One region of the Halobacillus rhizosphaerae genome, then DNA from elsewhere that is predicted to be linked to it. Evidence: riboswitches for the same ligand, from Rfam matches in the RefSeq annotation. Region 1 holds a riboswitch; each other region holds the start of a gene.
The links. A riboswitch is a leader RNA that binds a small molecule or an ion and turns the genes downstream of it on or off. The one in region 1 is predicted to bind cobalamin.
Positions count from the first base shown of each region.

Region 2: linked by a shared signal. The riboswitch ahead of Q7A53_RS13535 (ribonucleoside-diphosphate reductase subunit alpha) and the one ahead of mmgD (citrate synthase) in region 1 are both predicted to bind cobalamin.
Region 3: linked by a shared signal. The riboswitch ahead of metE (5-methyltetrahydropteroyltriglutamate--homocysteine S-methyltransferase) and the one ahead of mmgD (citrate synthase) in region 1 are both predicted to bind cobalamin.
Region 4: linked by a shared signal. The riboswitch ahead of Q7A53_RS02545 (DUF4430 domain-containing protein) and the one ahead of mmgD (citrate synthase) in region 1 are both predicted to bind cobalamin.

Region 1 is NZ_JAUTWQ010000009.1:30,190-35,336, forward strand. It holds gene prpB (methylisocitrate lyase) at 1-744, opposite strand, end outside; gene Q7A53_RS11375 (bifunctional 2-methylcitrate dehydratase/aconitate hydratase) at 767-2,209, opposite strand; gene mmgD (citrate synthase) at 2,283-3,398, opposite strand; cobalamin riboswitch at 3,655-3,852, opposite strand; gene Q7A53_RS11385 (SdpI family protein) at 4,116-4,421, shown strand; partial or broken gene Q7A53_RS11390 (AraC family transcriptional regulator) at 4,457-5,147, opposite strand, start outside.
Region 2 is NZ_JAUTWQ010000011.1:159,625-164,771, forward strand. It holds gene Q7A53_RS13535 (ribonucleoside-diphosphate reductase subunit alpha) at 1-887, opposite strand, end outside; cobalamin riboswitch at 1,078-1,253, opposite strand; gene Q7A53_RS13540 (class I SAM-dependent methyltransferase) at 1,993-2,679, shown strand; gene Q7A53_RS13545 (dicarboxylate/amino acid:cation symporter) at 3,149-4,390, shown strand; gene Q7A53_RS13550 (alpha/beta hydrolase) at 4,443-5,147, opposite strand, start outside.
Region 3 is NZ_JAUTWQ010000041.1:5,420-10,566, forward strand. It holds gene Q7A53_RS21370 (NAD(P)-dependent oxidoreductase) at 1-940, opposite strand, end outside; gene Q7A53_RS21375 (nitrilase-related carbon-nitrogen hydrolase) at 1,072-1,962, opposite strand; SAM riboswitch class I at 2,342-2,453, shown strand; cobalamin riboswitch at 2,510-2,715, shown strand; gene metE (5-methyltetrahydropteroyltriglutamate--homocysteine S-methyltransferase) at 2,853-5,147, shown strand, end outside.
Region 4 is NZ_JAUTWQ010000001.1:490,315-495,461, forward strand. It holds gene ccsB (c-type cytochrome biogenesis protein CcsB) at 1-628, shown strand, start outside; gene Q7A53_RS02535 (response regulator transcription factor) at 729-1,445, shown strand; gene Q7A53_RS02540 (ATP-binding protein) at 1,445-3,223, shown strand; cobalamin riboswitch at 3,266-3,446, shown strand; gene Q7A53_RS02545 (DUF4430 domain-containing protein) at 3,642-4,049, shown strand; gene Q7A53_RS02550 (ECF transporter S component) at 4,055-4,564, shown strand; gene sigX (RNA polymerase sigma factor SigX) at 4,687-5,147, shown strand, end outside.

The DNA of each region.
Region 1 (5,147 bases):
TGCAGCTACTCGAAGAGAGGTGACTGGATAAATGACCATATCCATCCCGAACGAGTGGAAGTCTTCACCGGTAAAATAGGGGGTTTTCCCAAACTCGGTCATGTTCGCGAGCAGGGGAGCTTGAATGGAAGAAGAAGCATGCCGAAAATCTTCCTCAGTAATGAAAGCTTCCGGGAAGATCGCATCGGCACCCGCTTCCACATATTGATTGGCACGCTCAATGGCTTTTTCCATTCCTTCAACGGACTTAGCATCGGTCCGTGCAACAATGACAAGGGTCGGGGCGACTTCTTTGATCGTGCGGATTTTTTGCATCATTTCTTCAGCTTCAATTAACTTTTTCCCGTTTAAATGCCCGCATTTCTTTGGCATGGCCTGGTCTTCGATTTGTACCCCGGCAACGCCTGATTCGACCATTTCTCTTGCCGCCCTGGCTACGTTAATGACTCCACCATACCCTGTATCGATATCTACGAGAAGGGGGAGGTCTGAAGCACGAATAAGCTCCTGTGCTTTTGCAGCCATTTCGTTCGAATAAATAAGTCCAAGATCAGGTAGAGCCTTACTGGCAGTGAAGGCTGCCCCGGATAAGTAAATGGCGTGGAAACCGGTGTCTCTTGCAATTTTTGCAGACATACCGTCGTGGGCGCCGGGAATTTTTAATAGTTCTGGTTGACCGATCAGACGTTTGAAAGTTGCCGCTCTTTCTTGCTGAGTGGATCTTGGTTCAACGATCCATGACATATCACATTGCCCCTTCCATCTCTTATATTCTAAATAGCTCTATGAAATTGTTAACAGGTGTATCTGTAAGCTCGTTGTAATCCTCACAGATATTAAGAATTCGGTTGACCTGACGAAATGGAAATCGCGTCTTTAGATTACTTTGAAATTTATTTAATAGCAGCGGTATTCCTTCGTCGCGACGACGGCGATGGCCGAGTGGGTATTCGATGGCGACCTCTTCTGTAGACGTGCCATCGTTAAAGAACACTTGGACGGCATTAGCTATGGAACGCTTCTCGGGATCTAAGTAATCTTTGGAATACGGTTCATGTTCAATCACTTTCATGACGTTTCGTAAACGGTCGATTTCAGGGTTGCGGGCTATATCGTCTTCATAATGGTCGGCATTCAACGATCCATACAAAAGACCAATAGCTGTAATGTATTGCAAACAATGATCACGGTCTGCGGGGTTTTGCAGCGGACCTTTTTTATCTATGATTCGGATGGCAGATTCATGAGTCGTAATGGTAACGCGATCAATTTCAGCAATTCTTCCTTTCACTTGATCATGAAGTTCAATCGCCGCTTCTGCTGCCGTTTGGGCATGAAATTCAGCGGGGAAGGAAATCTTAAATAAGATGTTTTCCATCACATAAGAATCGAGTGGACGTGCCAAGGTAAGTTCCCTTCCTTTGAAAAGGACATCTTGGAACCCCCAGTTAGGTGCAGACAACGCGGTCCTATACCCCATTTCTCCGCTCATTGTCATCAATGCCAGCCTGACACCTCGACTTGTTGCATCACCGGCCGCCCAAGATTTCCTTGAGCCTGTGTTTGGTACATGTCTGTAGGTGCGAAGACTGGAGTTATCGATCCAGGCTTGCGAGACCGCATTCGACACGTCTTCTTTACTTCCTCCTAACATGGCTGTTACTACCGCTGTTGTGGCTACTTTCACGTAAAGAACGTGGTCAAGACCTTCTCGATTGAGGCTGTTTTCTAGAGCTAACACCCCTTGGATTTCGTGTGCCTTCACCATATTTTCAAGAACGGTATCCATCTTCAGCGGTTCTTTTCCTTCCGTAATTCGTTTCCGGCTAATGTAATCGGATATGGCGAGGATTCCACCTAAGTTGTCCGAAGGATGTCCCCACTCTGCGGCAAGCCACGTATCATTGTAATCAAGCCAGCGGATCATGCATCCAATATTAAATGCTGCGTGGACGGGATCCAATTCATAAGGTGTACCGGGCACACGGGAGCCATTCGGTACGATGGTTCCAGGTACAATAGGTCCTAAGTGCTTTGTACATTCCGGATACCGCAAGGCAAGAAACCCGCATCCTAACGTATCCATCAAAACGTATTGAGCGGTTTCTAAAGCTTCGCTGCTTGTAATCTTTCCATAAACTGCGTATTCTGCGATTCGCTCCATTACTTGATCAGTCGTTTGTGATGTATTAACTTTCACTTCTGTCATACGTTATCTCCACCTTTTTCAATAGGTAATGTTTTTTAAAAGAGAAGGCAGGAACCTCTCCGGCAGCTCGCTATTAAGGGTGCAGACCGCGTGGTCCCGTATAGAGAACTCTTGGTCTGAACAATTTGTTGTTGGCGTATTGTTCAGATACATGAGCGCATAACCCAAGTGTACGGGCGGCAAAGAATATAGGCGTATATAAATCTATTGGAATCCCTAGCAGATAGTAGACGGGTGCTGCATAGTAATCCAAATTAGGGTATAGACTCTTTTCTTCTTTCATCAGCTGTTCTCCTGCTTCGCACATTTCAAATAGTTTCTCGCATTTTCTATCTGCAGATAGTTCACGTAACGCTTCTTTCATTAGAGCCGCTCTAGGATCCATCTTCTTCATGTACACGCGATGGCCAAAGCCCATGACTTTTTCTTTATTGTTAAGTTTTTCATAAAGAAGGTGCCTGAATCCATCGATTGTTTCTCCTTCCAAAAGCATGTGCATGACAGCTTCATTCGCTCCACCGTGGAGGTTGCCTTTCAATGAAGAGACGGCTCCAGTGAGTGCGCCATAGATGTCTGCGTTAGTCGAAGCAATGACGCGGGCTGTAAAGGTGGAGTTCGGCATTTCATGTTCACTATAGACCATTAAAGATTGATCAAAATAGTCCGCTTCAGCTTGTGTTGGCTCTTTGCCTGTGATCATGTACAAGAAATTTGTACTATAAGGCAGTTCTTGTTTTGGTTCGACGACAGCTTCATCACGAAGGATATGATAGCTATTCGCCACGATGTTTGGAATCTGTGCCAGTAATTTGAGGGCGGTTTTGTTAATTTCAATTTCGCGGCGTTCGTCTAGATTTTTTTCGTATCCTGAGAGTGCGGATATCCCTGTTCGTAAAGCATCCATCGGGTGAGTTTCTTTAGGCAGCTTGTTAAATAAGGAAAATAATTCTGCTGGCAGGTCATAATCTTTCTTGATTTCCAGCTCAAGAGAAGAGCGTTGTTCGTCATTTGGAAGCGTGCCGTGGAGTAAAAGCTGGACTAAATCCAGGTATTTTTTATTCTTTGCCAGCTCAATGAGCTCATAGCCGCGGAGGACGATTTCTTCCGCGTCCACGTCTAAATAAGACAGCTTTGTTTCTGTGGCAATGATTCCGTCTAATCCCGGTGTATAGGTCGTTTTTTCTAACATAGAAAATCCCCTCTCACTCTAAAGTAAACGCTTTCAAAAAAGTTTTAATTATTCCTTGATGTACCCGTGGCATTTGGTGAATTTTCTTCAAGGAAAATAGTGATGGAAATGCAGACAATAAAAAAACAACTTCCTAAGAAAGTTGTTAAGTTAAGAGCACAGCAATATTGTTCGAGCATGGATTAATCAGGTATAGATTGTAAACGTCTGTCCATGCTTTTCACTCGCACTTAACACCTCCTATCCTCGTAGGTATTGATGTTGGCTGACTTAGGCAGGTCTCCTGGCTTATGATCATTACTCCCTGGATCCTTCCCATTCTCAACGGAGAACAGTGGTTATTCCAGTTTGTTCACAAATACAGTTGCGGGACAGCATCGGATTTATACCGATTTCCCTTTTAAGCAAATAAGCATTGAACCAACTTAATTGCACCTCAGTCTAAAGCGTATTTAGTTTTGACTTTATCAATGTAACAAAAATTCCGAAAATAAACAATAATTTCCTTAAAGGGTGTTGGGGGATACCTATCAATATAAACGGGGTGATGAAGAAAAAAGATTGTACCTTAGCTGTTCTAGTTCCTTATTTGAAGAAACAGATGTAAATATTATACAATTGTTGTGTGTTTGATATTTCTAACAAACCGATTGAGTAGGAAGTGATATTCCTGTGCTTTTTGTATGTGGATGGCTATTTCTGACGGCAGGATTTTTCATGCACGTAAGACCCCCTAAAGAAATGAATAACTGGTATGGCTACAGAACTCCATTGTCTACAAAAAATCAAGATAACTGGGAGTTTGCTCAAAACCACAGCCGGAAAATGTTTCTTAACTGCGGAGTACTTATGACCTTGCTAGGCGCTGTAAGTGGTTATTTCCTCATTAAAGGCAATACGGAAATGGTATTTATCGTGGAGACCTTTGTTATATTGCCAATATTTTGTGCGATATTACTTTTTTCGACACACATTCGTTTAAAGAAATTTGATCGTCTTTCTCATAAAAACAAACGATTTTAGTAGACTTCCTGATCTTAACCAAAGAAGGAACTCGATTATTTATTCTTTCGAATTAGTTTCTTATATTGTAAGTCCCCATATCCGATAGTCGGGAAAAGCGCAAATAAATTTGTAAGCAATTCAGCTGTCGATAAGTTTCTATTCTTTTTGATATACTTGGTTACTGGATTCTCATCGTTCAGCATCATTAAATATAGATCTATGGCCTGATACATCACGGGAAGTACTTTGACAGATGCAGGGCTGTGATTTAACAGAACATCTTCATACACACGAGAATAATGACCGAGCTCAAGTTCAGTTTGACGTACCTTAAATTCATCTTCTCTGAAACTATGTAAGAAAACTCTTCCCTTGTAATTAGACTGTTCAAGGTAAGCGAGCAGGGTGAGAAGGTTCATTTGACAAAACATGTCTTTGCCAAACCATAAGATCATACATGGATAATGGTTGTTAAAGAGAGTATTTAAGGGGGTGATGACCTTATTAATATAATCTTCTGTCGTCTCCAGGTGTCCCCTTGCTCTTGTTTCTATGAATTCCTTAGTAAATATTTTTGGAGTCGTGTCGTTTATACACATGGCTTCATTAAAAGGAGCATAATCAGATTGTCCCATCATTTTCTTCTCCTTAAACTCCTCATACATAACTTGGCCATTTAATATACTAAGGACATGTTCATCAGCCATATCCCAGTTTTTATTAACCTTCATTTTTTGAGATAAA
Region 2 (5,147 bases), on a different contig from region 1:
AAATAAACGGCAACAGCCCCTTGCCGTTGTCCAAGCTGATCAACGCTGACAGCCGTATTATTCAACTGCTTCATCCAAGGTAAAACCCCCGACGACACTCCTTTAAATCCTTGGATATCGCTGCCGCGGCTGCGAATTTTCCCTAAGTAAACACCAATGCCGCCGCCATTTTTACTTAAGTTAGCGATATCAGTGTTGCTGTCGTAAATGGATTGTAAACTGTCGTCGACGGTATCAATGAAACAGGAACTTAATTGTCCGTATTGTTTGCCTGCATTAGCCAGAGTCGGAGTAGCTGCGGTCATGTATAAATGACTGAGAGCCCAGTAGCTCTCTTTAACCAAATCGATTCTTTTGTTCTTTGGCTCATGGGCCATCAAGGTCATTGCGATGATCATAAATCTTTCCTGAGGAAGTTCCAAGATTCTTCCGTCTTTAGAACGTGCTAAATAACGGTCATCCAGAGTTTTTAATCCTATATAAGTAAATAAGTTATCTCGTTCTGGAACGATTGCCGCTTCGAGATTATCGATATCTTCTTTACAATAATGCTTAAGCGTTTCAGGAGAATAAATCCCTTCCTCTATTAATAATAGAATGAGGGAGTGCAGTCCCTGGTATGCTTTGTTTGCATCGCGGTTATGAACCGATTGCTCATACATTTCTTTCAGATGAATCCGGCTGGCGAGGAAAGTCCAATCAGGCTCTGTTTCATCCATTTCTGCCAGGCATTCCAATATTAATGTGTTTGCTTGTGCAGACTTGTCCAGCTTTTCAAGTCCAAGCGTATGGAGCTTAGTGATCCATTGATTTATTCTAAGCGACGGGAAATGTTCTTGCTGTTGAAGCAGCCAATCTTCCCAAACAGTGCTTGTGGTTATACTCATCCAATCACTCCTTCACGGCTGCCCTGAAAAAAAGAAGAGTTTCCTTTTTTCGGTCAGCACTGAATAATTAAACATAAAAAAACCGCTCAAATATAAATTGAGCGGATGAAACCATGAAATAAAGAAGCTTCAGAAGAATGAAACCTGCCTTTATTCCATCGCTTCATCTTCTCAATCCCCGAAGAAGTTGAAACTTTCACGTACAAAGACAGGTCTCCTGGCTGACGCTCGATTCTACTTTGGTCCTTCCCGTGCCTGGGCACAGTGGATGATCCATTTCGCGAGCGGTTACAGTTGCGGGGGCAGCTCCGGATTCTACCGGATTCCCTATTAAGCCTTGTGGCATCTTTTATTCGTAAACACTATATGTAGTATGTTTTTTATTTTAATTTAGCTTATCTTGTGTTTTAATCATATCGAAGTTTGATGACTTACGCAACATTTAATTTATTCAGAATGAGGGTGAAGGGGAGTGATAGTTCTCTCTGGTGCGGGTTCAAACCTTTTTGTGTTAGTAAAAATGGAAAGTGTTATGCAGATTTTTTGCCATTAATCGAGCTTATAATTGAATAAATCATTTCATAAACTTCCCCCTTACCATGATAGTTTATGGAACCATCATGATCAGTCTCTTAGCAAAACCCTAAACGGTGGATGTATTGATTAGAGACTGGAAACTTTTTGTTCTCTGTCATCTCAATTCAAGAATAGAAGAGGTTTCATTCCTCAAATGTTTATAAAGGATTCCGGGAAACGTCGAGACTCCTGTGGGAGGAGAGTACAGGGTGTGTGACCCCGAAAGCCTAAAAGGCTGAGAAGGCACACCGTACGCCCACGGAAAGCGAGATGTTTCCCGGAATCCTTTCACTTCTCTTTCAGTAACGAAACCATTACTCTTTTGTACCGGGGATTTTATTATGAAGGAAGTTTTTTCAATGCAGCTTCAGGATTTACATGATTGTAAATAGTGAGATTTACTTAAAATAATTCTTTACCTATCTATATAATTTCTATGAAATAATAGAAGGGAAAGAAACTTTTCATTAGGGATTTTTCTTAAAATAAAGCACAAATCAATCGCTGAATGGCAACGGGAGGAAGCGCAATGAATAAACCCTATAACTGGCATAAAGAAGTAGAGAAACAATGGAATGACAGAGCGGAATACTGGAATGAGAATAGTCAGCAGATGTGGGAAAAAGGAAGCAGAAAAACCATTATACCTTTTTTACAAAACTATCTTTCAACTTCTAGTCATGTAGCAGACCTTGGCTGTGGAGATGGATATGGATCAGCAAAACTGCATGACAGAGGCTACCAGGTAACAGGCGTCGACATTTCTCAGGACATGATTGCGCGGGCGAAAGGGAGTAACACAAAGGAAAATATTCAATATGTCCAAGGTGATATTACTCGACTTCCGTTTAAGGAAGATACCTTTGACGGAGTAATGGCGATTAACTGTTTGGAATGGACAGAGGTACCGGCAGAGGGTTTAAGTGAAATGAAGCGGATTTTAAAACCAGGAGGTAAGCTATGTATCGGTGTATTAGGACCTACTGCTAAACCGAGAGTAAATAGTTACCCAAGGCTGTATGGAAAAGAAGTCATATGCAATACGATGATGCCGTGGGAACTGGAAGAGTTAGCAAGTGAAAACGGATGGAAACTGAAGGATGGTCACGGGGTGTATAAAAGAGAAGTGAAAGAACAGCATAGGACGGGATTACCTGATGAACTTCTGCAGTCGCTTACCTTTATGTGGGTATTCTTGTTTGAAAATATAAAATAAATAATGCCTCCACCTGTGCTTATGACAAGGATAAGCACAGGTGTTTTTTTGTTATTTGCTTAGGTACCCTCACCAACAGTAAGAAGATAAAAAATCTGAACTCATGCACAGGGGTAATGAAATAAGAAATTACATTATATATAACCGGAGCGTTTGGATTTCATACCTTAGGTCTAAAGAATGAGTCAGCATTTGTTCTACTATTCCAAATAAAAAGAATAGTCATTTGCCTTATTGACTTCTTGCTACTTTCATATTTAAATAGGAACGTGGGCGATTTCACGGTTTTATACTTTCTTGCGCAAAGCATGCCACCAGCCCCTTATGTAAGTACCTTTCTTTTAAGAAAACCCAGCTTCAATATCCACCCTTTTTTGCAGTATCGGAACCAACTCTTGCGATGATCGCAAAAAAACAGAACACAACGTAAGGAAAGCGCTTTCTATAAATTGAAGAAGGAGGGCATTACATGAAATTAACAACGAAAATATTTATTGGTTTAACTCTTGGTTTGATGGTCGGACTGATTCTTAATTTAGCAGCACCGAGTTTATTCGACGTATTAAACAGTTATATCTTTGATCCACTCGGCACTATTTTTCTAAATTTAATTAAAATGCTTGTTGTACCAATCGTATTCTTCTCTATCACATTAGGGACTGCTTCTCTCGGAGATCCTAAAAAATTAGGCAGAATTGGCGGGAAAACGATCCTGTTTTTCCTTGCCACTACCACAATAGCTATCTCGATTGCTTTAGCTATGGCTTATGTTTTCCATCCGGGGGACGCTGGGGGAATCGATCCAACTGGTGCCACTTATGAAAGTGAAGAAGCACCAACTGTGGTGGAAACCTTTACAAACATCATTCCAACGAACCCGATTCAGGCGATGACGGAAGGGAATATGCTGCAAATCATTGCTTTCTCTATCTTTATCGGCTTTGCTTTAGCGATGCTCGGGAAAAAGACGGAAGCTGTTTTAAAGGTAATAGAGCAAGGTAACGATATTATGATGTTTCTTGTTAACTTAATTATGCGTTTTGCTCCATACGGGGCTTTCGGTTTATTAGCCTCAGCCGTAGGAGAAATGGGACTCGAGGGTGTCAAAGCAATGTTTTCTTACATGCTTATCGTTATTGTTACACTGCTCCTTCATGGTGCCGTTACTTATGGAGCCGCAGTGAAATTCTTAGGCAAGATGAGCCCGATAAAGTTCTTTAAAGGATTTTTCCCGGCAATGACCGTTGCCTTTAGTACGTCTAGCAGTAGTTCTACATTGCCGATTTCCATGAAGACTGCTCAGGAGAACTTAGGGGTGCCTAAACCAGTGAGCAGCTTTGTACAGCCGCTTGGGGCTACGATTAATATGGATGGGACGGCAATTATGCAAGGGGTAGCGACGATCTTTATCGCTCAAGTGTATAACACGGATTTATCTTTTACCCAGCTTATTATGGTCGTCTTAACCGCGGTCCTTGCTAGTATCGGGACAGCTGGCGTTCCTGGAGTTGGATTGATTATGCTTGCTATGGTACTTAACCAGGTCGCACTGCCTGTCGAAGGGATTGCTCTAATTATTGGGATTGACCGATTGCTTGATATGACACGTACCGCCGTAAACATTACAGGAGATGCTGCCTGTGCGGTCGTTGTCGGAGAATCGGAACGGAAACATGATGAAGCTAAGAAATCCGCAACAGCTGCCAGTTAAATTCAAGAAAAAAGACAGATCCTCGGTGGATCTGTCTTTTTTTCATGAACATTTAATTGCTTTGGATGTCCCAGAGAAACTCCGCAAGCAGAGCATCTACTTTTTTCGATTCATGTAAACCGCTGTGAGTCGCATATTCATCATAAATTACGGCTTCTTTATAATTTTCTTTAGGTACAATATCTCGAATGCCAAGAGCACTGGATACGGTCACCAGACCATCTGAGTACGCATGATTTTCATCTTCATTCATGACACCGGCAATGGCGAGAACTTGAGTATGAGGGTCAAATTGTTTTCTTTGCTGTTTCATTTGCGTTAAAACTTCTGCATCTGGTTTCAAATCAGGCAGGGCATCCCCCGAATTGTGTTTAAAGTAATCTTCCTTCTGTATCCCTCGAAACGGTGTGGCAATGACTGCCAATTTGTTCACCTTAGGGTAGTGATGACTCCCTTCGCTGTTATTCAGGAGGAAGTTAGTGGAGGCAAGACCGCCCATAGAATGAGCCACTAAATTCACTTGATCTATCCCTCTTTTTTCATGCAGCTGATAAAGTACTTTTTTCAGCCAATACGTCTGGTCGGCAACGCTTGCGCGGTCATCTTGGAAAAGGACTTGAATAAATGGATTCATCTTATGGGGAATACCACCCTTGATCGTCACCCGTCCCTGTGAACTAACTACTACCACCATACGCTGCTGGCCAATTTCCCGATCTTCAAACCGTTCCATCATCGGACCAAATGTTCGCGGTCC
Region 3 (5,147 bases), on a different contig from region 1:
ATTCGTATTCGAAATCGTACGCGGTCATCTCATTGACAGTACGCCGATATACAATTTTTACATTAGAAGCACCTTTACGGGCGGAACAGGTAGCCGCATCAATCGCGGTATTACCCGCTCCCACGACTACAACTTTTTTACCCATTAATTCCTCAGTAATTGGACCAGACTTTGTGGATTTCACAAAATCAATCGCATCATGGACGCCGTCTAACTCTTCCCCTTCTATGCCCAGCATGGGAACACTTCCCATTCCAATCGCCAAGACAATTGAATCATAGTTTTCCTTTAATTCCTCATAGGTCACGTCCGTACCCACTCTAGTATTGGTTCTAATCTCTACGTCCAATTTTTCCACTTGATCGACTTCCCAATAGGAAATGGTCTGTGGTAACCGGAAAGACACAATGCCATATGTATCTAATCCTCCTGCTTGTTCCTCCGCTTCAAAAATGGTCACTGCATAACCGAGCCGAGCCAGTTCCCGCGCAGCTGAAAGCCCCGCAGGACCTCCCCCCACAATGGCTACTTTCTTGCCATTTTTTTCACCTGCTTTGAAAAGCTGCTGCTCATTTTTTATCGCCCAGTCTGTGGCAAACCGCTGTAAGTCCCCGATTAAAATCGGCTTGGTTGCGTGGTTAAGAACACACGCCCCTTCACAAAGCTCTTCTGTCGGGCACACCCGCGCACAAGTCGCGCCTACTGGATTAGAGGACATGATCGTAGTAGCAGATCCCTTTAAATTCCCTGAAGCTATTTTCTTAATAAACTTTGGAATATCGATACTGGTCGGGCAGGCTTTAATGCAAGGAGCATCATAACAATACAAACATCGATTTGCTTCTTCGATTGCTTCTCCATTATTCAATCCCGGATGAACTTCCTCGAAATTCTCTCGCAGATTCTCTAATGAAATCCCTTTACTTTTTAACTGAGTCAATACCATTAACCTCCTTATAGAGATAACTTCAAATCTATTTCAGGTTAAATATCAAAAAGGTTTTACATAGAGAAGCTCTATATGCCCTTTTTCTCTATGTAAAACCTTTGCTTCTGAAGTCAAATCCCTTCTTACTTAAGAAGTTCGACCATATCTTCATACGCTTCCGGTCGCCGGTCACGATAGAATTGCCAAGTATCACGAACCTCACGAATGAACTTCTTATTCATTTCACCAATGATCACTTCATCCTGGTCACGGCTGGCAACAGCTACGAATTCACCCCGCGGATCAACTAAGTAGGATTGTCCGTAAAATTCACCCATTTCCCAAGGTTTTTCATAGCCAACACGGTTAATGGCCCCTAAATAGTATCCGTTCGCCACGGCATGCGCTGGTTGTTCCAATTTCCATAAGTACTCAGACAGCCCCGCTACTGTTGCTGAAGGATTGAACACAACTTCTGCTCCATTTAATCCTAGTAAACGTGCGCCTTCAGGAAAGTGGCGATCGTAACAAATATAAACGCCTACCTTCGCAAACGCCGTATCAAATACAGGAAATCCTAAGTTCCCAGGCTTAAAGTAAAACTTCTCCCAGAAGCCATAGCCTTTGTCACCTACGCCTACTTGAGGAATATGATGTTTTCGATATTTACCTAAATAGGAGCCATCCGCATCGATCACAGCAGCCGTATTATAATAGGTCGCAATTCCCTCTTTTTCATAAATGGGCAGCACAATAACGACGCCTAACTCTTTTGCTAAATCCTGAAATTGTTTTGTCGTCGGGCCATTAGGAATTTCTTCAGCTGCATCGTACCACTTGGGATTTTGCTCGGAACAAAAATAAGGACCATAGAATATTTCCTGAAGACAAATAATCTGGGCCCCTTTTTCTGCAGCTTCTCTAACAAGTCCAATATGTTTCTTAATTGATTCATGCTTGTGTACCTCAACTGGCTCGTTACCATCTACATCATGAGAAGCTTGAATTAATCCAATTTGTACTTTATCAGACATTAAAATTCCTCCTTATGTAAACTCTTTGATCCATCATTATCGACACACGTATCGAAAGCGCTTTCATTTTTTATTGGAATGAAATCCTGCACCCTCACTTCCTCTGCATTATTTTTTGAACTTTATCAATTTACAGAAAATTTTGTAACTTAATTATATTTTACATCTAATTTTATAATTTCCATTATACATATTGTTAAATTTCATAGAGATACTTTTATGCACTATGTAAAAATCTGCAAGATAACCTCCTCCTTTACGGTGCTCAAGAGTCTTTGGGGAATTTGATAGTTTCCCATTTTTTGTATGATCATCTCGCAACTTCCGTTGACAGCTTATATCAACCATGCTAGTATGCTTGTAATCATTTGAATACATTCTCTTATTCAGAGCGGTGGAGGGACTGGCCCTTAGAAGCCCAGCAACCTATCAATTAACTAAATTGATGGTGGTGCTAATTCCAGCAGAGTAAACACTTTGCAAAATAAGAGAGGTGCATACCTAAACCTCTCTGCGTGAGAGGTTTTTCGTTTTTAAATGAAAATTGAATATCGTAGATCAACCAGGTGTTGTGTAAGGGGAAGTTTCGCTTATTCAACTTAAAAGGGAAGTCCGGTGAAACTCCGGCACGGTCCCGCCACTGTAAATGGGAGCAGCTTTGCAAATAGGTCACTATCTCTAAGAATCGAGATGGGAAGACGCATAGCGGCGAAGATCATGAGTCAGGATACCTGCCTGCTGATTATACACTTAATCCTACGAGGTATAGGGAGGTGTTGTGGTACTGTAACAAAATTCGTCTGTCTTCAGAGACTGAATAGAATAACGGTCATCAGAATCTCTCTTGTAGAAAAAGAGGGATTTTTTTATTGTCTGGAAAATGAGGAGGAATCCATATGGTAAAAAGCTCAAACATTGGTTATCCAAGAATCGGAGAGAAAAGGGAATGGAAGAAAGCACTGGAGAAATTCTGGGAAGGTAAGCTTTCCGAAGAAGACTTCTCCATTGAAATGCAGAGACTAAGACTTGAGTATCTGAACAAACAAAAAGATCTAGGAATTGACTTGATTCCTGTAGGAGATTTCAGTTTGTATGATCATGTACTCGACACAGCCGTGATGTTTGGTTTCATCCCTCAACGCTTTCAGCATCAAGAGAAAACTTCACTGCAAACGTATTTTGATATTGCCCGTGGAAACGATTACGCGGTCGCTTCCGAAATGACCAAATGGTTCAACACCAATTATCATTACATTGTTCCTGAAATTCAAGCGGACTCAGAACCTCAGCTTATAGAAAATCGATTGTTGTCTTACTTCCTGGAAGCGAAAGAAAAGCTCGGAATCATTGGAAAGCCGGTACTGCTTGGACCTGTAACCTTATTAAAATTATCCAAAGGCTATGATGAAGACCATTTTCCTGTGCTTTTAAAAAAACTTCTTCCTCATTATGTCCAAGTGCTTCAAGAACTTGAGAGCGCTGGTGCAGAATGGGTGCAAATAGATGAGCCGGCGCTTGCTGCGATTAGAAATAAAGAGGAAGTTAAGCTAGTCAGCCAGCTGTATCAGACGATCCACGATGAATTGTCCAGTATGAAAATTCTTCTACAAACCTATTTCGAATCGGCAGATCGCTACAAAGAGATCGTGTCACTTCCCTTCGACGGCATTGGTCTCGATTTCGTACATGATCATAAAGAAAATCTAGCGGCGATTAAGAAATATGGATTTCCTAAAAATAAAACCCTGGCTGCTGGAGTCATTAATGGACGAAATATTTGGAAGGCGAATTTAGATGACACCTTCACTCAGCTGGAAACTATCCTTACCAAAGTCGAGCCCAATCAATTAATCGTCCAGCCTTCTTGCAGCTTACTGCATGTTCCTGTCACGATTCATACAGAAAAGGAATTAGATCCTCTCCTTAAAAATGCTCTATCCTTTGCTGATCAAAAACTTGAAGAAACCAAAGTATTAACAGACGGTTTGAATCATGGAAGAGATCAAATTGAGAATAAAATAGGAGAACACGAACGGTCTTTGACAGCATTATTAAGTTCTGCAAGCAGAAACAATCAAGACGTTCAAAAAGAAATGCAGATTTGGAAGAGTTTAGTACCAAAACGCGAGGTCCCCTATCCTACTCGAGAGGAGATTCAGCAAGATTTTTTCAACCTTCCTCTGCTGCCTGCTACCACGATCGGCAGCCTTCCACAAACAAGAGAGATAAGACAAGGTCGGTTGAAGTGGCGCCGTGGCGAGTGGCAGGAGGAGGAATACCAGGAATTTATTAAATCAAACGTCAGAGAATGGATTCAGCGTCAGGAGGACATCGGTTTGGACGTCCTGGTCCACGGGGAATTTGAACGCAACGATATGGTCGAATTTTTTGGAGAAAAACTAGAAGGGTTCTCTTTTACGAAGTATGCCTGGGTCCAGTCTTATGGTTCCCGCTGCGTGAAACCTCCCATTATTTATGGGGATGTGACTTTAACAGAACCGATGACAGTGAAAGAAATCACCTATGCTCAATCCCAGACAGAAAAACCAGTCAAAGGCATGCTGACGGGCCCGATCACTATTCTTAATTGGTCTTTTATCCGAGAAGACATTAACCGTTTCAACGTAACGAAACAAATTGCTTTAGCCCTTCAAAAAGAAATTAGATTTTTAGAAGAACAAGGCATCCATATGATCCAAGTGGATGAACCAGCTTTGCGAGAAGGATTGCCTTTAAAACCGGAGAAACAGGCGGAATATTTGAAGGAAGCAGTCTATGCTTTTAAGCTCGCCACCTCTTGTGTACAGCCGAAAACTCAAATTCATACTCATATGTGTTATTCTGAATTCGGGGAAATAATGGAAGCCATTAACCAGCTGGATGCCGATGTGATTTCCATAGAAGCCGCTCGCAGTCATGGAGAAATCATCACTGATTTTGAGAAATCAGCATATAAAAAGGGAATTGGACTGGGGGTTTACGATATTCACAGCCCGCGTATTCCAGACGTTGAGGAAATAGAAAAGAATATTATCCGTGCCCTTAACGTTTTGTCTCACCGTCAGTTTTGGGTGAATCCAGACTGCGGTCTGAAGACAAGAGGAATGAACGAAACGACTGCCGCTCTTAGAAATATGGTAGAAGCCGCAACTTACGTAAGGAAAAAAATCAAACAAGGGGATCTG
Region 4 (5,147 bases), on a different contig from region 1:
CTTAGGTTTTATTATTGTATCGAGCACCTTTCATGGGATGAATTACGAATCCGTATTCAAAGCGCCCGTGGAAGGTCAAATGACAGAAATCTCTTATGAAATTCCTGCTATTGCAGGACCAACTGACAGTGAACAAGTAACGAAGGCGTCCATGTCACCGATGTTTGATATTCCTTCCTGGATGCGGGGAAGGGATGCTGCCAAAAAGTTTAATACCGTGCTTTGGTCCGTACTGGCAGGCATAGTCTTATATATTCTGGCACGCCTTATTTTACGAAAAAGAATAGCAGCTGCTATTCAGCCTCTTTTACGAAAGGTTAATCCAGAGCTAGTGGATGAAGTAGCTTATCGTTCGGTGGCGATCGGATTTCCTGTCTTTACGCTAGGAGCTATCATATTTGCGATGATATGGGCACAGCAAGCCTGGGACCGTTTCTGGGGATGGGATCCTAAAGAAGTGTGGGCATTAATAACCTTCTTTTTCTATGCGGCCTATCTTCACTTACGATTGTCGCGCGGCTGGCAGGGGACTAAATCTGCCTGGCTTGCCGTAGGCGGTTTTGCGATAATAATGTTTAATTTAATCGCTGTTAATTTAATTATTGCAGGATTGCATTCTTATGCATAAGAAAATGGATGGCAGGAAGGGGTAACTCCCGGCCTGCCCATTTGTATATCTACCTGAAAATGATAGATCAAACGGAGTCAATAGTTTGGAGGGAGAGAAAATGGATAAACAAGCACGCATTTTAGTCGTCGATGATGAAGAGAGAATCCGGCGCTTGATTCGAATGTATTTGGAGAGAGAAGAGTATGAAGTGGAAGAAGCAGAAGATGGAGATGCTGCTCTGCAGAAAGCTGTTCAGGAAGATTACGATTTAATCGTTCTTGACTTAATGCTTCCTGGGAAGGATGGGATTGAAGTTTGTAAAGCTTTACGAGAAACTAAAGCGACTCCTGTGATCATGCTTACAGCGAAAGGGGAAGAATCAAACCGGGTGCAGGGGTTTGAAGTGGGTACAGATGATTACATCGTAAAGCCATTTAGTCCAAGAGAAGTGGTTCTTCGGGTTAAAGCCTTATTAAGGAGGTCATCTTCCACTAAATTCCTAGAAACTAGTACAGCTGCAAAGAACGTACTTGTGTTTCCTCATATGACGATTGATAATGATGCTCACCGTATTACTGCAGATGGTCACGAGGTTGCATTAACCCCTAAGGAATATGAATTGCTGAATTACATGGCTCAATCCCCTGATAAAGTATTTGACCGTGCTCAGCTTCTGAAAGAGGTATGGCAATATGAATTTTTTGGTGATTTGCGCACAGTAGATACTCATGTGAAAAGGTTAAGGGAAAAACTAAGTAAAGTCTCTGCCAGCGCAGCAGGGATGATTGTCACTGTTTGGGGTGTAGGTTACAAATTTGAGGTGAATGGGGACTGATGTTCTGGCGGAGCGTAGTCGGAAAACTGTGGTTTACGATTCTTTTCTTAGTTTGCTTCGTCTTATTTATCCTTACCATTCTGCTGTTAAAGTTCTTTGAAAATTATCACGTGATTGAAGCTGAGAAAGCATTGCTTCAGACCGCTTCTAAAGTCTCTGAAGTGGTAGATCAGTATAATGATCGGGATCTGGTTCTTTCCACGACAAATCTAGTGAAGGACCCTACTAGCCGGGTGGTTATTGCTTTTTCTAAGGACGATGCATTAGTGGCTGACAGTGATTCAGACCAATTGCCAAAACTTAAGAAAAATTGGTCATTAACGGATCAAGACCTTTCCAAAGTAATGGATAATGGAGAAGATCTAAAGAAAATTTCCAATATGGATGATTCGCAGTCAGGAGTCATGATCGTAGGTACTCAACTGGAAAACAAAAAAGGCGCTGTATTCGTGTATCAATCGCTCGTTACGGTTGAGGAAACGTCTCAGCATACGACCAAAATCATTTTCCTAGGGGCAGGAATAGCGATTATATTAACAACTATTTTTGCTTTTTTCTTGTCTACTCGAATTACTTCCCCGCTCATAAAAATGCGGGAGGGGGCATTAGAGCTTGCCCGGGGAGAGTTTAATACAAAAATCCCCATTGTTACTCACGATGAAATTGGTGAACTGGCCATGGCGTTTAATAGAATGGGCAGACAACTTAAATACCACATTAACGCCCTAAGTCAGGAAAAAGAACAGTTATCAGGGATATTAAGGTCCATGGCAGATGGAGTTATTACAATTAACCGTAAAGGAAAAATATTAATAACCAATCCACCTGCAGATCAATATTTAGATGCCTCTACTTTTGATAGTGAAAGCGTTGACTCTGACGAACCAGCATTTAAGCTTCCCGCTCCCATCAATGAACTGTTTAGCAAAGTCATTGAAAACGAAAAAGCTTCCATGACTGAAATTACCGTACAGGGACGAACGTGGGTTATTATTATGACTCCTTTATATGATAATGATTACGTACGTGGGGCTGTAGCGGTTCTAAGAGACATGACCGATGAACGCCGGTTGGACAAACTCAGAAAAGATTTCATTGCAAATGTATCTCACGAGCTGCGGACGCCAATTTCCATGCTGCAAGGCTATAGTGAAGCTATTGTAGATGATATTGCAGAAACGAAAGAAGATAAAAATGAATTAGCCAAAATAATTCATGATGAGTCTTTACGTATTGGTCGTCTGGTTAATGAGCTTCTTGACCTGGCAAGAATGGAAGCGGGACACATCTCACTTTCTGTAGAATCCGTCCAAGTAAAGCCTTACTTGGAGAAAATCGTTCGTAAATTTCAGGGAGTGGCTCAGGAAAGAGAAGTATTATTAGAATTACAGCCCAACGATTGTCCGGAATGGGTAGACTTTGATCCAGATAGAATTGAACAAGTCCTGACGAATCTAATTGACAATGCGATCAGGCATACGAATCCAGGCGGGAACGTTCAAGTTATCGTCGAAGCCTCTGACCAAGAATGGGAAGTTGCGGTTAAGGATTCTGGTTCAGGGATAGACGAGGAAGACTTGCCTTTTGTTTTTGAACGGTTTTATAAAGCCGATAAATCAAGAAAGAGAAATCCTGATCAGAAGAAAAAGGGCGTGGGACTTGGCTTAGCCATAGCTAAGAATCTTGTGGAAGCTCATGGCGGCACGATTCATGTTCATAGCAAGAGAGAGGAAGGGACCACCTTCTTATTTAAACTTCCGATAGACAAGAAAGCATAGAAATAGCTTGCTAACATTTTGGTTTTCATGTAATCTAGTTATTAATTGAATGTTGGATCAAGGTGCTCTTTGCAGCTTAATAGGGAATCTGGTTAGAAGCCAGAACTGTCCTCGCAACTGTAATTGCCGACGAACGGGTATTTCCACTGTACGATATGTATGGGAAGGAGCCTTACTAGGAAGAAGCATGAGTCAGTAGACCTGCCTTGTCCGCCGTTTCAAAGCTTCGGGGATTGAGCGTTTGAGACAACCGGTCGGATCTGTAAACTATGATACCAAGCTGGTATGTCTTAAGCCTGCCCTAATTAGAGCAGGCTTTTTTTGGTTATCAATGACTATCTATGATTTGAATCTGTTGTCCATCTATTCTCCTTCTCCAAGTAAAAACATAATGATTCAGCAGAAGGGAAGGAACAGTATGAGAAAGTTTTATGCTTTATTTGCTTCATTACTGGTAGCGTTTGCCTTGTTAACCGGTTGCCAAAGTCAGAAAGATTCTGAACAAGAAAGTGCTAATGCAAGTCAAGAGGAGAAGCAGGAAGTTAGTGTGCACCTTGCAATTTCCCAGAATAACGGTGAAAAATCGCTTTCCGACAAGGATTTATCGGTGGAAAAAGGTACGATGTTAATGGAAGCGCTGAAAGAAAATTTTAATGTGAAAGAAAATGATGGTTACATTACCAGTATTGAAGGTGTAAAAGCTGATGAAAGCAAGAAGCAAGCGTGGATGTATACCATCAATGGAAAAGAAGCAAGTGTCGGTGCGAACCAATATGAGTTGAAAGAAGGAGACAAAGTCGTATTTGATATGCATAAGTGGGAATGATTTAAATGAATACTTATAAACTTACATTAATAGCTATGCTTGCTGCGCTTTCTGTTGCCGGCCGATTAGCCCTTGCTAACATTCCTAATGTTCAACCGGTCACTGCAGTTATCATTTTGTCTGGCTTTTGGCTCGGCCCTTTATCCGGAGTGGTCATTGCGGTGTTAACGACTCTGGTATCGAATATATTACTTGGAATGGGATATTGGACGATTTGGCAGATTGCCGCATGGTCATTAATAGGAATGCTTGCAGGATTAATAGGTAAGTATTGGAGAGGCATCCCAGTCTGGGCACTTTCTGTATTTGGTTTTATTAGTGGGATTTTATATGGTGTCATTATTTCCTTAACTATGAGAGCAGCAGGTCAGCCCTTTTTAGCCTATTATCTTTCGGGGCTGCCCTTTGATATTAATCATGCCGCATCCAATGTCGTATTTATCCTTGTGCTTTCTCCCGTATTAGGGCGTTTGTTTCAACAATACCAGCAAAAGCATTTATTATCTAATATATGAAAGGCTGCCAATTGGGCAGCTTTTTTTAATACTCTTCTTTGCAAACTTTAAGTTCCATATTATGATGAATGTAACTTTTTCATTACATAAGCGACTAAATACTATAGCAGGGGGTAACTATAGTGAATCCGGTCTTTGAACGAATATATGAACAATATCATCAAGATTTATATCAATTTATTATGTATATGGTTAAAGATCGAGATATTGCCGAAGACTTAGTACAGGAAACTTATATAAAAATTCTTCGGTCCTACCATACATATGACAATAGAAGCAGTGAAAAGACCTGGTTATTTTCAATTGCCCGACATGTAACCATTGATTATTTTAGAAAACAAAAAAGGAAAAGGGCACGAATTTTCGATTGGTTTGACTGGGGAGAGAAACAAGAAACGATTCAGGATCATCAGCCTTTACCAGAAGAGCTTGCGATACAGAATGACGAGCTGCGGGAAGTGTACCAGACGCTAGACCAATGCACCGTCGATCAGAAAACGGTAATAATATTGCGATATATCCAAGGAATGTCTATCAAAGAAACGGCGTCTATACTGGGGTTTAGTGAAAGTAAAATAAAAAC